Regions from separate parts of the Candidatus Solincola tengchongensis genome, predicted to be linked through region 2. Evidence: riboswitches for the same ligand, from Rfam matches in the RefSeq annotation. Region 2 holds a riboswitch; each other region holds the start of a gene.
What was found. Region 2 has a riboswitch for cyclic di-GMP ahead of H7007_RS05940 (hypothetical protein). Riboswitches for the same ligand answer to the same signal wherever they lie in the genome.
Positions count from the first base shown of each region.

Region 1: another riboswitch for cyclic di-GMP. It lies ahead of H7007_RS12280 (SdrD B-like domain-containing protein); the one in region 2 lies ahead of H7007_RS05940 (hypothetical protein).
Region 3: another riboswitch for cyclic di-GMP. It lies ahead of H7007_RS07570 (CAP domain-containing protein); the one in region 2 lies ahead of H7007_RS05940 (hypothetical protein).

Region 1 covers NZ_MU158678.1:2,158-5,408, reverse strand. Annotated here, with positions in the region: gene H7007_RS12285 (O-antigen ligase family protein) at 50-1,630, shown strand; cyclic di-GMP riboswitch class II at 1,726-1,811, shown strand; partial or broken gene H7007_RS12280 (SdrD B-like domain-containing protein) at 2,063-3,251, shown strand, end outside.
Region 2 covers NZ_JACVJJ010000067.1:15,338-18,588, forward strand. Annotated here, with positions in the region: gene H7007_RS05935 (TasA family protein) at 1-80, opposite strand, end outside; gene H7007_RS05940 (hypothetical protein) at 418-1,452, opposite strand; cyclic di-GMP riboswitch class II at 1,683-1,766, opposite strand; gene H7007_RS05945 (PBP1A family penicillin-binding protein) at 2,558-3,251, shown strand, end outside.
Region 3 covers NZ_JACVJJ010000084.1:53,834-57,084, reverse strand. Annotated here, with positions in the region: partial or broken gene rplU (50S ribosomal protein L21) at 22-324, opposite strand; gene H7007_RS07570 (CAP domain-containing protein) at 553-2,043, opposite strand; cyclic di-GMP riboswitch class I at 2,141-2,230, opposite strand; gene H7007_RS07565 (sortase) at 2,767-3,251, opposite strand, start outside.

The DNA.
Region 1 (3,251 bases), on a different contig from region 2:
AAAGGAGTAAACGGTGCTGACCCCGATTAAGGTCCCCGGCAGGAGGGGAATGATGACTGGGCGCTCCGTCTCCCGCAAGACGGCGGCGATCCTGGCCGCGGTGGCCCTGTGCGGCATATTGGCCGGCCTGATCTCCACCCAGCTCCCGGTGAAGATCATCCTCTTTCTGGCCGCGGGGGCCATCCTCCTGGTGGTCATCTACCAGTGGCTCTGGCTGGGGGTGGCCATCTTCATCTTCTTCAACCTCACCCTCCCCCAGGCCGGCCCCACCTGGAACCTGGGCATACAGGTGGCCATGGTGGGTGAGTCGAGGGGGATACACTTCAACATCCACGAGATCGTCATGGCTTTGACCTTCGTGGCTCTCCTCATCAAGACGGTGAACGGAAAGGCGGAGTTGAAAGTCCGAAGCCCGATCACCATCGCCGTCGCCGCCTACGTGCTCACCTCCATCCTGGCCTGTTTCGTGGGCTTCCTCCACGACGCCAATGGGCTGGTTATGGCCTTCCGTTTCGTGCGCACCGTCGTCTTCGCCTACGTCTTCTTCGTGGTCATCAGCATCGTGAGGACGCGCCAGGCCTTCCGCAACCTGGTGATCCTGATGATGGTCTGCTTCACCCTGGTGGCCCTGTTTGGACTGGTCCAGAAGGCCATCGGGCAGACGAAGACGGAATGGGTCGCCCAGCACGTGCTCGCCAAGCTCGGTTACCCGGAGTCGGTTAACTATGTGGCCGGGGAAAGCGAGGCGCAGGCCTACCGCATCAACTCCACCTTCCTCCACCCCAACGTCCTGGGCGGGTACCTCATTTTCGCACTTCCCTTCTTCGTGAGTCTCCTGAGCCTGGCCTGGAGGGGTCGCCGCTACTTCTCCTGGTTCCTCCTTTTGGCCGGGATGGGCATCAACATGGCCGCCCTCTTCCTCACCGGGTCCCGGGCCGCCTGGGTGGCCGCAGGGGTCATCGCCGCCCTCTACGGCCTATTCGGGCTCTTCGACCGCCGGCTTTGGCTCACGGCGGCCACGGTGATACTGGTTCTGGCGCTCATCTTCGTCATGCTCAACCCCCCGGAGTTCGTGAAGAAGCGCTTTTCCAGCCTCAGCGCCAAGGAGGCGGCGCAGGTGCGCATCTATACCTACAAACTGGCCTTAGACTACTTTCTCGAGCACCCCATCTTCGGCATCGGCATGGGCATGGAGGGGCAGCGCATCATCGAGAACAACATCCGCCAGACCTGGGCGGCGGTGGAGAACGCCTTCCTCACCTACCTTGTGTCCCACGGCCTGGTGGGCCTGACCGCCTTCCTGCTCCTCTTCGGGATCTACTGGGGCATCCTCCTCCGGGCGCGATCCCGCTCCCGCCAGGACCCCTGCATTTACTTCCATGCCGAGGCCTTCATGCTGGGCATGGTGGGTTACGCCGTGTCCAACATGTTCGGGGCCTGGATCCTCTTCGCCATCCCCATGCTGACCCTCTTCTGGGTTTACCTGGCCATGGGAGAAGCCCTTTACGACATCTTCCGGGAAGGAGCGCTGGAGGAGAGGGAGCCCCTCTTCCACAACCTGCCCGAGCTCCTGGCGGCCTCACTGCTCCCTGCGGAGAGGGGAAGGGAACGGATGGCCGGGGCTTCTTGACGAGGATGATCGTCTTGACGGGAATAAACTGTTCAATTTTCCACCTTTTAATTGTATAATAAAAATGGATAACGGGAATCGGTTCAGTTTTATACTGGCGATAGGGAAAGCTGAGATCCGTCGTCCGTGACCTGGTCACCTGGATGACGGGGAGCGAGTGGTGAAACCGGCCCGATCGCTATGCGATCGGGTTTTTGTATAAAGGGTATATTGGCGGAGGGATGACAAAAGGAGGACACAAAAACCAGGGAGGGCTGGAAAAGGGGCAGGTTTTCCGGTCTGGGCCAGAACTCACTCGGCAAAGTCTTTCTGGTAACCGACTCTTTATGATCCTCCCCTTGTCACCGTGACGAGAAGCCCTTCCATCGGAAGCCCACTATTCCTGTTGCCCAAAAATCAGATGGAAGGATCTTCAAAACGGAGGTGAACCGAATGAAAGGGTCAAGGAAGGGACTGGTGATCCTTTCCGTGTGCCTGCTGCTCCTGGCCACACTGCTCGGCGGCATAGTCTCGGCGTTGGCCGGCGATGGCGAGACGCCCGAGGAGCCGCAGAGCGCCGCGGCGACCGCGGTATCGTGCGAAGCGGAGGTCTTGGCACAGGGGGAGGGAAGCACGGAAGGAGTGCCCGCCACCGGCGAGGGCCAGGCATTGGAGGGCGCCGGGGCCGGAAAGGTTGTTGACCCCGGAACGGGCATGGGCGAGAGCGAGGCGGAAGCGGCGCCAGCCGCGGAGGGGTCCCAGCCCCTGTGCTGCCCCCCGCCGCAGCCGGAGTGCGAGATCTGCGTGGTCAAGTTCCTGGACTCTGACGGTGACGGGGTAAAAGACTCCGGGGAAACGGGAATGGCCGGGGTGACCATCACCCTCAACGGCGGCAATCCTCGCCTAACGGGTCAGGACGGTCGGGCATGCTACGAGGACCTCGAACCGGGGATCTACGTGGTGAGCGAGACCGTGCCTCCGGGGTACCGGGCCACAACACCCACCTCTTACGAGATCGAGCTGTGCACCGGTTCCAGCATCCAGTGCTGGATGCCGCAGCCCTGCGGCGAGACGGTCACCGTTTTCTTCGGCAACGCGCCCCTGCCTCAGCCCCCGGGCTCCATCTCCGGGCATAAATACGAGGACCTGGACGGGGACGGCGTCCACGACCCCGGCGAGCCGGCTGTCCCCGGGGTGACCGTGGAGCTGTGGCAGGACGGGGCCAAGGTGGCGGATACGATCACCGGGGAGGACGGGGGATACTCCTTCCAGGAACTGGAACCGGGTACCTACACGGTCAAGGAGGTCCTTTGCGACTGCTGGACGCCCACCAATCCCGCCGACGGCTCCCACGACGGCGTCCAGGTGGACGCCGGCCAGGAGATCACCGGCGTGGACTTCCTCAACAAAAGGACGGAGTGCCTCAAGGGCAAGGTCGAGGTGTTGGTCTTCGAGGACACAAACTGCAACGGCCAGTTGGATGACGGTGATTCACTGCATCCCCAGCCGGTGGTCATCGAGCTCTTCCACGACATGGACGGGATGCTGATCCCCGCCGACGGCTGGGACGGTCCCTACCAGAAGCCGACGGGCGCCGGCCCCTCATGGTTGCCCGTCTATCCCCATGGCTGCAGCAGCTGGA
Region 2 (3,251 bases):
TGGAACTGCGCGTGCACTCCCAGTCCCACCATGGTCGTCGCCAGGGCGATGACCACTCCGATCAGGAGTACCTTCTTCATCCTTTCCTCCTTTCCGCCGCTCGATGTATTCCCCCATGAATCGAGCGCTTTCCATCCTCTCGACAACCGCAACGGCGCCACGCTTTCTGCTGGGTCTTTCGTCTCATCACCTCCTTTCGCCACGCTACCGGCGCCGTGATGCGAAACGGCGTGGGATGTTCGACCTCTGGCCTCGAGGGGCCGTTAGCACAGCGCGTCGCCCCCTAGCCACTTCTCCCACAAACCGTGTTCCAAAAAGGAAAGCGGGTACACGAAAGGCCTAGCCGGGCTCACCATGTGCTCTTCCTGCCTTGCTCACACCGTGCGACGTGTACCCGCTTTCCGTCACCCCCTCTCCTCAGATCACCTTCACATACCCGATGCAATAAATGACGTGGTCCCGGTAATCGGTGATCTCGAGCTTGTAGACCCCGGGTGCGAGGTCCAGGAGGTTGAACCCACAACGCACTTGGGTTTCGGAAAGAACGGCAAAGGACACGCTCCAGGCGGTATATCCGCTTCTCGTCAGCCTGGCCTGCCAGCCGGTCCGGAAGACCCCTCCCTCGATCAGCAGCTCCACGGAGAGCGCCGCGTTGACCACGGAAGGGGTCACCTTGAAGCCCCCGATGCCACCCGGGGTCGGCTCGTCGCCGCGCGGCTTTTGGTCCTGCCCCCCGTTCGGCGGGCTCGCGTCGTCTACAGGGCCTTCCCATGGGGGCCGGTCCGGTGACGCGGGGGTGCCGTTACCGCCTGACGGCGCAGTCCGTGCCGGGTCGCCGGGGGTGGGCGACACGGCGCCGCCCCCGCCCCCCTTCCCCTCCCTTCCCGGTGAGGCCGCACCCCCACCTCCCGAGTCCGGCACGAGGACGGTGAGGCATGAGGGAAGGGACGCCTCTTTCCCTTCGGGCGTTCGCAGGGTCAGGGTGAAGACTCCCGCTCCCACATCCCTTAAATCGAAGGTGCAGAGAAACCGGCCGTCGCTCAGCGCCCTCATCTGCGAGGGCTGGAGCGAAGCCACCTCGTTCCACATGGAGATCGCGAAACCCTGACCCGGGTTGTTGCTGCAGGTAACGACAACCTCGGCGAAGGTTCCCGCGTAAAGCGTCAAGGGTTCCACGAAAAGCAGAACGGGCGCATCCTCATTCAAGACGCCGGGCATTTCCACGCCCTGGATGCTGATCACGGCCACGAGTTCCTCCGTGTCGCTCCAGAGGGCCATGGTGGGCGCCAGTCTCTCCGTATAGGCAAGGGATGCCGTCAAAGCGAAAAGCAGCGCCAGGAGGGTGCAACCGATCGTCTTGCGCCCGTTGAGGAACGTCTCCTCCCAGCCCACGTCGGAAAACGTATGGCTCTTCTTCCGCCGCGCAAGCGTTTTTCCAGAGGAGGACTTCACGTCTTACCACCTTCCCCTTTTGAGACGTATGTATTAAAATAAAAATGGGTGCACTAAAGGCCTAGCCGGGCTCATGGTGTGCCTAGGGGCAGTGGCAGCTGCCCCTCCTTTTTAATCGATCACCCCGAAGAATATCTCCCCTCTTTTCATCCCCACACCCTAACGCGATCTTTTAAAGCCTTTTCACCCCCATAAGCCGCTTAATAATTTATAAAACCGACCAGAACGTCTCCCGTTCAGGCCGGTTTCACCACTAGCTCCTCCCGGTTCAGGTGACCAGACTTCAAACCGGGGTTCACAGCTTCCTAACGCTAACTGGTCAAGAAAGATGGAAGATGCTTTTCGTTGATGCCCCTTTCGCCCGAAGTTCAGCCTACAATTGTGATGAAATTTTTACATATTTTCCATAAATTATCAAGCATAACAAGCATATGGGCATTTTCATACTTGGATTTCGATCTTCCTGAGCGGTGAAATTCCATCTCTTTTAACCCAGCGCGGCGACCGTAAGCCGGCACGGCTCGGGCAAGCCTCTCGTTCCATACCTCCCTTTTCTTCTTTTCGTCCTCGATTTACGAAGGATTCTCCATGCCATTTAAAAATATGTCTCGGGCGAGACCTCGCATGGTTCCGGAAATCCTGCTCCTGCCGGGCACCTCGCCTTTCGGTCGTCTCTTCCGCTGCTCGAGGGATGGTGCCCGGTCGGTGGCGTTTCCTGTCCCCTGGGAAGCGGGCTCCACACTGAGGTAGGTCGCCTCCGGGCAAGTCACGGAAGCGGTGAATGGGGCCGGGAACGGGAGGCGAACCGGATGCCCGTCTTTTTCCGGGTCGCCCCGGTTTACTTATATCCCACTTGGAACCTAGAACCCTCCTCGCAGCACCTGCACCTCATTCCCCGCGATCGTCTCCCGGGAAGGGAAGGATAGAAAGCCGGCAGTGGAGAAGTCCGATTAGCGAAAAGAAGATGGCCGGGAACGCCTGAGAGCGCCGTGAGAGGGTGGAGGATGCGCCGACCTGGGAACCCCGGCCTGCTTCCCACTGTCTATTCATAAGGGTAGCATAAGGGTAGAATCGAGGCAGGACCGGGTCGTCAAGAGGTAGTGCCATGCGAGTATTCCTGCGCATATCGCTGATCGTCTTCCTGTGTCTGGTCCTGCTTGCCGGAGGTTTCCTGGCCTGGTTCTATACCGGCGTGGGCCTTCCCAGTCTCTCCCAGCTGGAGAAGCACCGCATGGACCAGACCTCCAAGATACTGGCCGCCGACGGCACGGTCATCGCCGAACTGCACGGGGAACAGCACCGCGAAAAGATATCCCTGGACCAGATATCGCCTTACCTGCGCCAGGCGGTCATCGCCATCGAGGACGAACGCTTCTACTCCCACAGCGGTGTGGACTGGAAGGCCATCGCCCGTGCCTTCTGGACCAACGTGGTACAGGGAAAGGTGGTGCAGGGCGCCTCCACCATCACCCAGCAGTACGTGAAGAACACCCTCACCGGTAAGGAGAGGACCTACTGGCGCAAGGTGGAGGAGGCCAGCCTGGCCAACAAGCTGGAGAGGAAGTACTCCAAGGACAAGATACTCGAGCTCTATCTCAACGACGTCTATTTCGGACAGGGATGCTACGGGGTGAAGACCGCCTCCCAGACCTTCTTCGGGAAGCAACCCTCGGAGCTCTCCTTGGAGGAGGCCGCCCTCCTGGCGGCGGTGATCCGCATCCCCAACTATTACTCCCCCTACACCAACGCCGAAGGAGCTATGCGCCGGCGCAACCTGGTCCTGGACAAGATGGCCGAGC
Region 3 (3,251 bases), on a different contig from region 2:
GACCTCCGCGCCCGGAACGCCGCTTATGCTCTCCACACGGACCTCGGTGAAGAGCTGCCGGTGCCCGCGCTTGCGGTGGTATCCCTTCTTGGGGCGGTACTTGAAGACCACTACCTTTCTTCCCTTGCCATGCCCCAGCACGGTGCCCTCCACTTTGACCTTGCCGGCCTCCGGGCCTACCAATACCTTGCCCTCCCCTCCGGCCATGATCACGCGCTCGAAGACGATCTTCTCGCCCACCGGGACGTCAAGCTTCTCCACCCGGATCACCGAGCCGCTCTCCACCCGGTACTGCTTCCCGCCCGTCTCTATGACTGCGTACATGACATCCAACCTCCAGGGTCATTTTAACACGGTTTTATAAGATAACACGGTGCCCGTGCACTGTAAAGGAAGACGGTCCGTCCCCTACGACCCTGTACGGCCTCCTTCCGTGAACCTCCCGGGTTCCACCCCGTCGGGCAACCTCTTGCAGGAAGGGGTGGAGCAGGTCCGACAGAGCGGGGCCGCCCGGAGACCGGACGGCCCCTCTTATATGAAACCCTCAACCGGTCAAAGCACGCAGCCCTCGGCGAAGAACCAGTCCGTGGAGGGCTGGGCGGCTCCCACGGAACTGTTGCCGTCGGTGATGCCGCCGAAGTTGAAGTACTCGGCCAGCTCCGCCACCACGGGGAGCGAGGCCTTCACCTGGGTGGAGACGTCGGTGGACTCCAGGCCGGGTATCTCGTCCACGTGCACCGTGCGGCGAGCGTGCGGCGCCAGCTTGACCGTGCGCTCCACGCGCTGACCGCCCGGTCGCATGAAGCTCAGGGTGACCGTGGACTCGCTTTCGTGAGGGTTGACCAGGAGCACGTAGAGGTCGAAGGACCCGCCCGTGTAACCCTCGGCCAGGTACCACTCGTCGCGCAGGGACTGGGCGCCGATGGTGTTGTGCCCGCCCGTGCGGCCGGCGTAGCTGAAGTACATGGCCCGCTCGGCGACGATGGGGAGGTCTGAGGCGACCTGGGTGGAGACGTCGGTGGACTCCAGGCCGGGTATCTCGTCCACGTGCACCGTGTAGCGACGGCGGGCGGGCACGTTCACCTGGTGGGTGACCACCCGTCCGTCGGGGCGCATGAAGTTGAGGGTCACCGCGGCCCCGCTCTCGTTGGGGTTCTGGAGGAGGATCCAGGTGTCGAAGGTCCCTCCGGTGTAGCCCTCGGCGAAGAACCAGCTGCTGGAGGGGCTGGGGGCGCCGATGGAATCCGACCCCCCTTTCTTCCCCTGGTAATTGAAGTACATGGCCCGCTCCGCGAGGACCGGGAGGTCGCTACTCACGTGCACGGAGAAACTCCCCTTCCCCACCGTCTCGCGGACCGGCACCGTGAAACGGCTGTAGGCCCCCACCTGGTAGGTGAAGACCCGGTTCTCGCCGTCCTCTCCCTGGAAGGTCACCTCCACCCTCGCCGTGGCTCCGTTGGGGTTCATTATGAGCACGAAGGTGTCGAAGGTGGCCGACGGGGCGGGTGAGGCCCCCGGGAGCTCAGCGGTGGGCGGGATGGTGGTGAAGCGCATGAACTCCTGGGTTATGTACAGCCCGCCCGGCCCCGGGACCACGCCTATCCCGATGCAGTTGAACTCACGGCGCAGTATGTTCTCCCGGTGGGAGGGGCTGTTCATGAGCGCCTGGAAGGCCGCGTCCACGTTGGGGGCCTTGGCGATGTTCTCGCCGGCCAGCGTCCACCCCGTTATCCCGCGCGCGGCGATACGTTGCTGCAGGTTCCCGGAGACCGGGGAATCGTGGCCGAAGAAGTTGTACTGTATCATCTCCTGGGAATAGGAGCGGGCGAAGTCGGTGAGCTGCTGTTCCACGAGCAGTGAGGGGAGGCCGGCCGCATTACGTGCCTGGTTTACCAGTTCCAGCATGCGCGCCTCCTCCGCGGAGACGTTCACAGCCGCCTGAGCGTTCCCCGTCATGAGAGCCGGCAGCACGGCGGACAGGAATATCAGACCTATCGCCACCAGGCATGTGATGCCCTTTCGCCACCAGGTGAGCCCCTTCAATCTCGTTCTCCCCCTTCTTGTCCCCGAGGGCTGGTGGCGACCTCTTCCGCTCCCCAAAAAAACGCCCTTTCCCGGCGGAAAGGGCGTCGCTTTTCAAGGCGGCAGCCTGGCGATCATAACCGCTCTCGCGGTCTTAGACCCATGGCTTTGCGCCCTCTCCTTTCGGAAGAGTTTGCCTTTATCACCTTCGGGGATATTCGGTTTTCAATTTTCAAAACAGTTATCGGCAGTACATATATCTTTCTTTAAGCTTCCAGACGTCGTATTTCGATCAACCGGATGGGCGGAACGGGTTTCCGCCGCGGGGTGGAAAACCCGCTATGACCCTAAAGGCAAGGCGTGAACTTTCCGATAAAAGAAATGCCAAAATATCATTGCCGAGTGAGTTTTGGCCCGGACCGGAAAGTCTGCCCGCTTTCCGGTCGTCTTTTTTCTCTCCATACCCTGCGGTGAGGCCCTACCCTCGGACCGCACACCTGCGCAAGCCCCAGGCACGCGGATGCCCTGCGTCTTGGGCCCCATCCGTCCCCGCGCCGCCTCAGTGCCGAGGGTCGGGCCATCCCCGGAGAAAGTAGAGCGGTTGCTGGCTGCGCCCCGAGAGACCCGCGGTGTCCTCGGAGCCGGACGGCGATATGGGCCTGAGAATCGGAGCCGACCCGGTGTGAGCGCGGAAGGGGGCACAAGAAGGTCTCCGTGGTGCAGGAAGATGCGGCCGCCGACACCCTAGTTGCCGTCGGCGTCCCTGTCGGGACCTCCGTGCCTTTCCGTCCTTTCCAGCCGTCCCTTCACCACGACCCTTCGCGAGGCGCTGTACCAGGGATGGCAGGCGGTCAGGGTCACCTCGCGCTCCTCCCCCTGCTCCAACACCGTGAGGTCGGTGGGCAGGACGACGCGCTGTTCGTAGACCAGATAGGTATAGCGCGCCTCCGCCGTCTCCAGGACTATCTCATCACCCGGTCTCAATTGCTCGATGTGGCGGAAGGGAGCTCCATAAGTGGTGCGGTGGCCGCTGATGACGCAGTTGCCCACCTGCCCGGGATAAGCCGTGCCGGGTATATGCCCGGGGCCGCGTTTCAGGTTCTCCGTGTCCTCAAGGCCCTCCAGCTCGACCACGATGGCGTCGAGGCCCAGGCGGCTCACCAGAAGACGGGCTATCCCGTCACCCACGGCCACCGGTTCGCGTTCCGGCGCCGGGGGCCTCTGTTCCC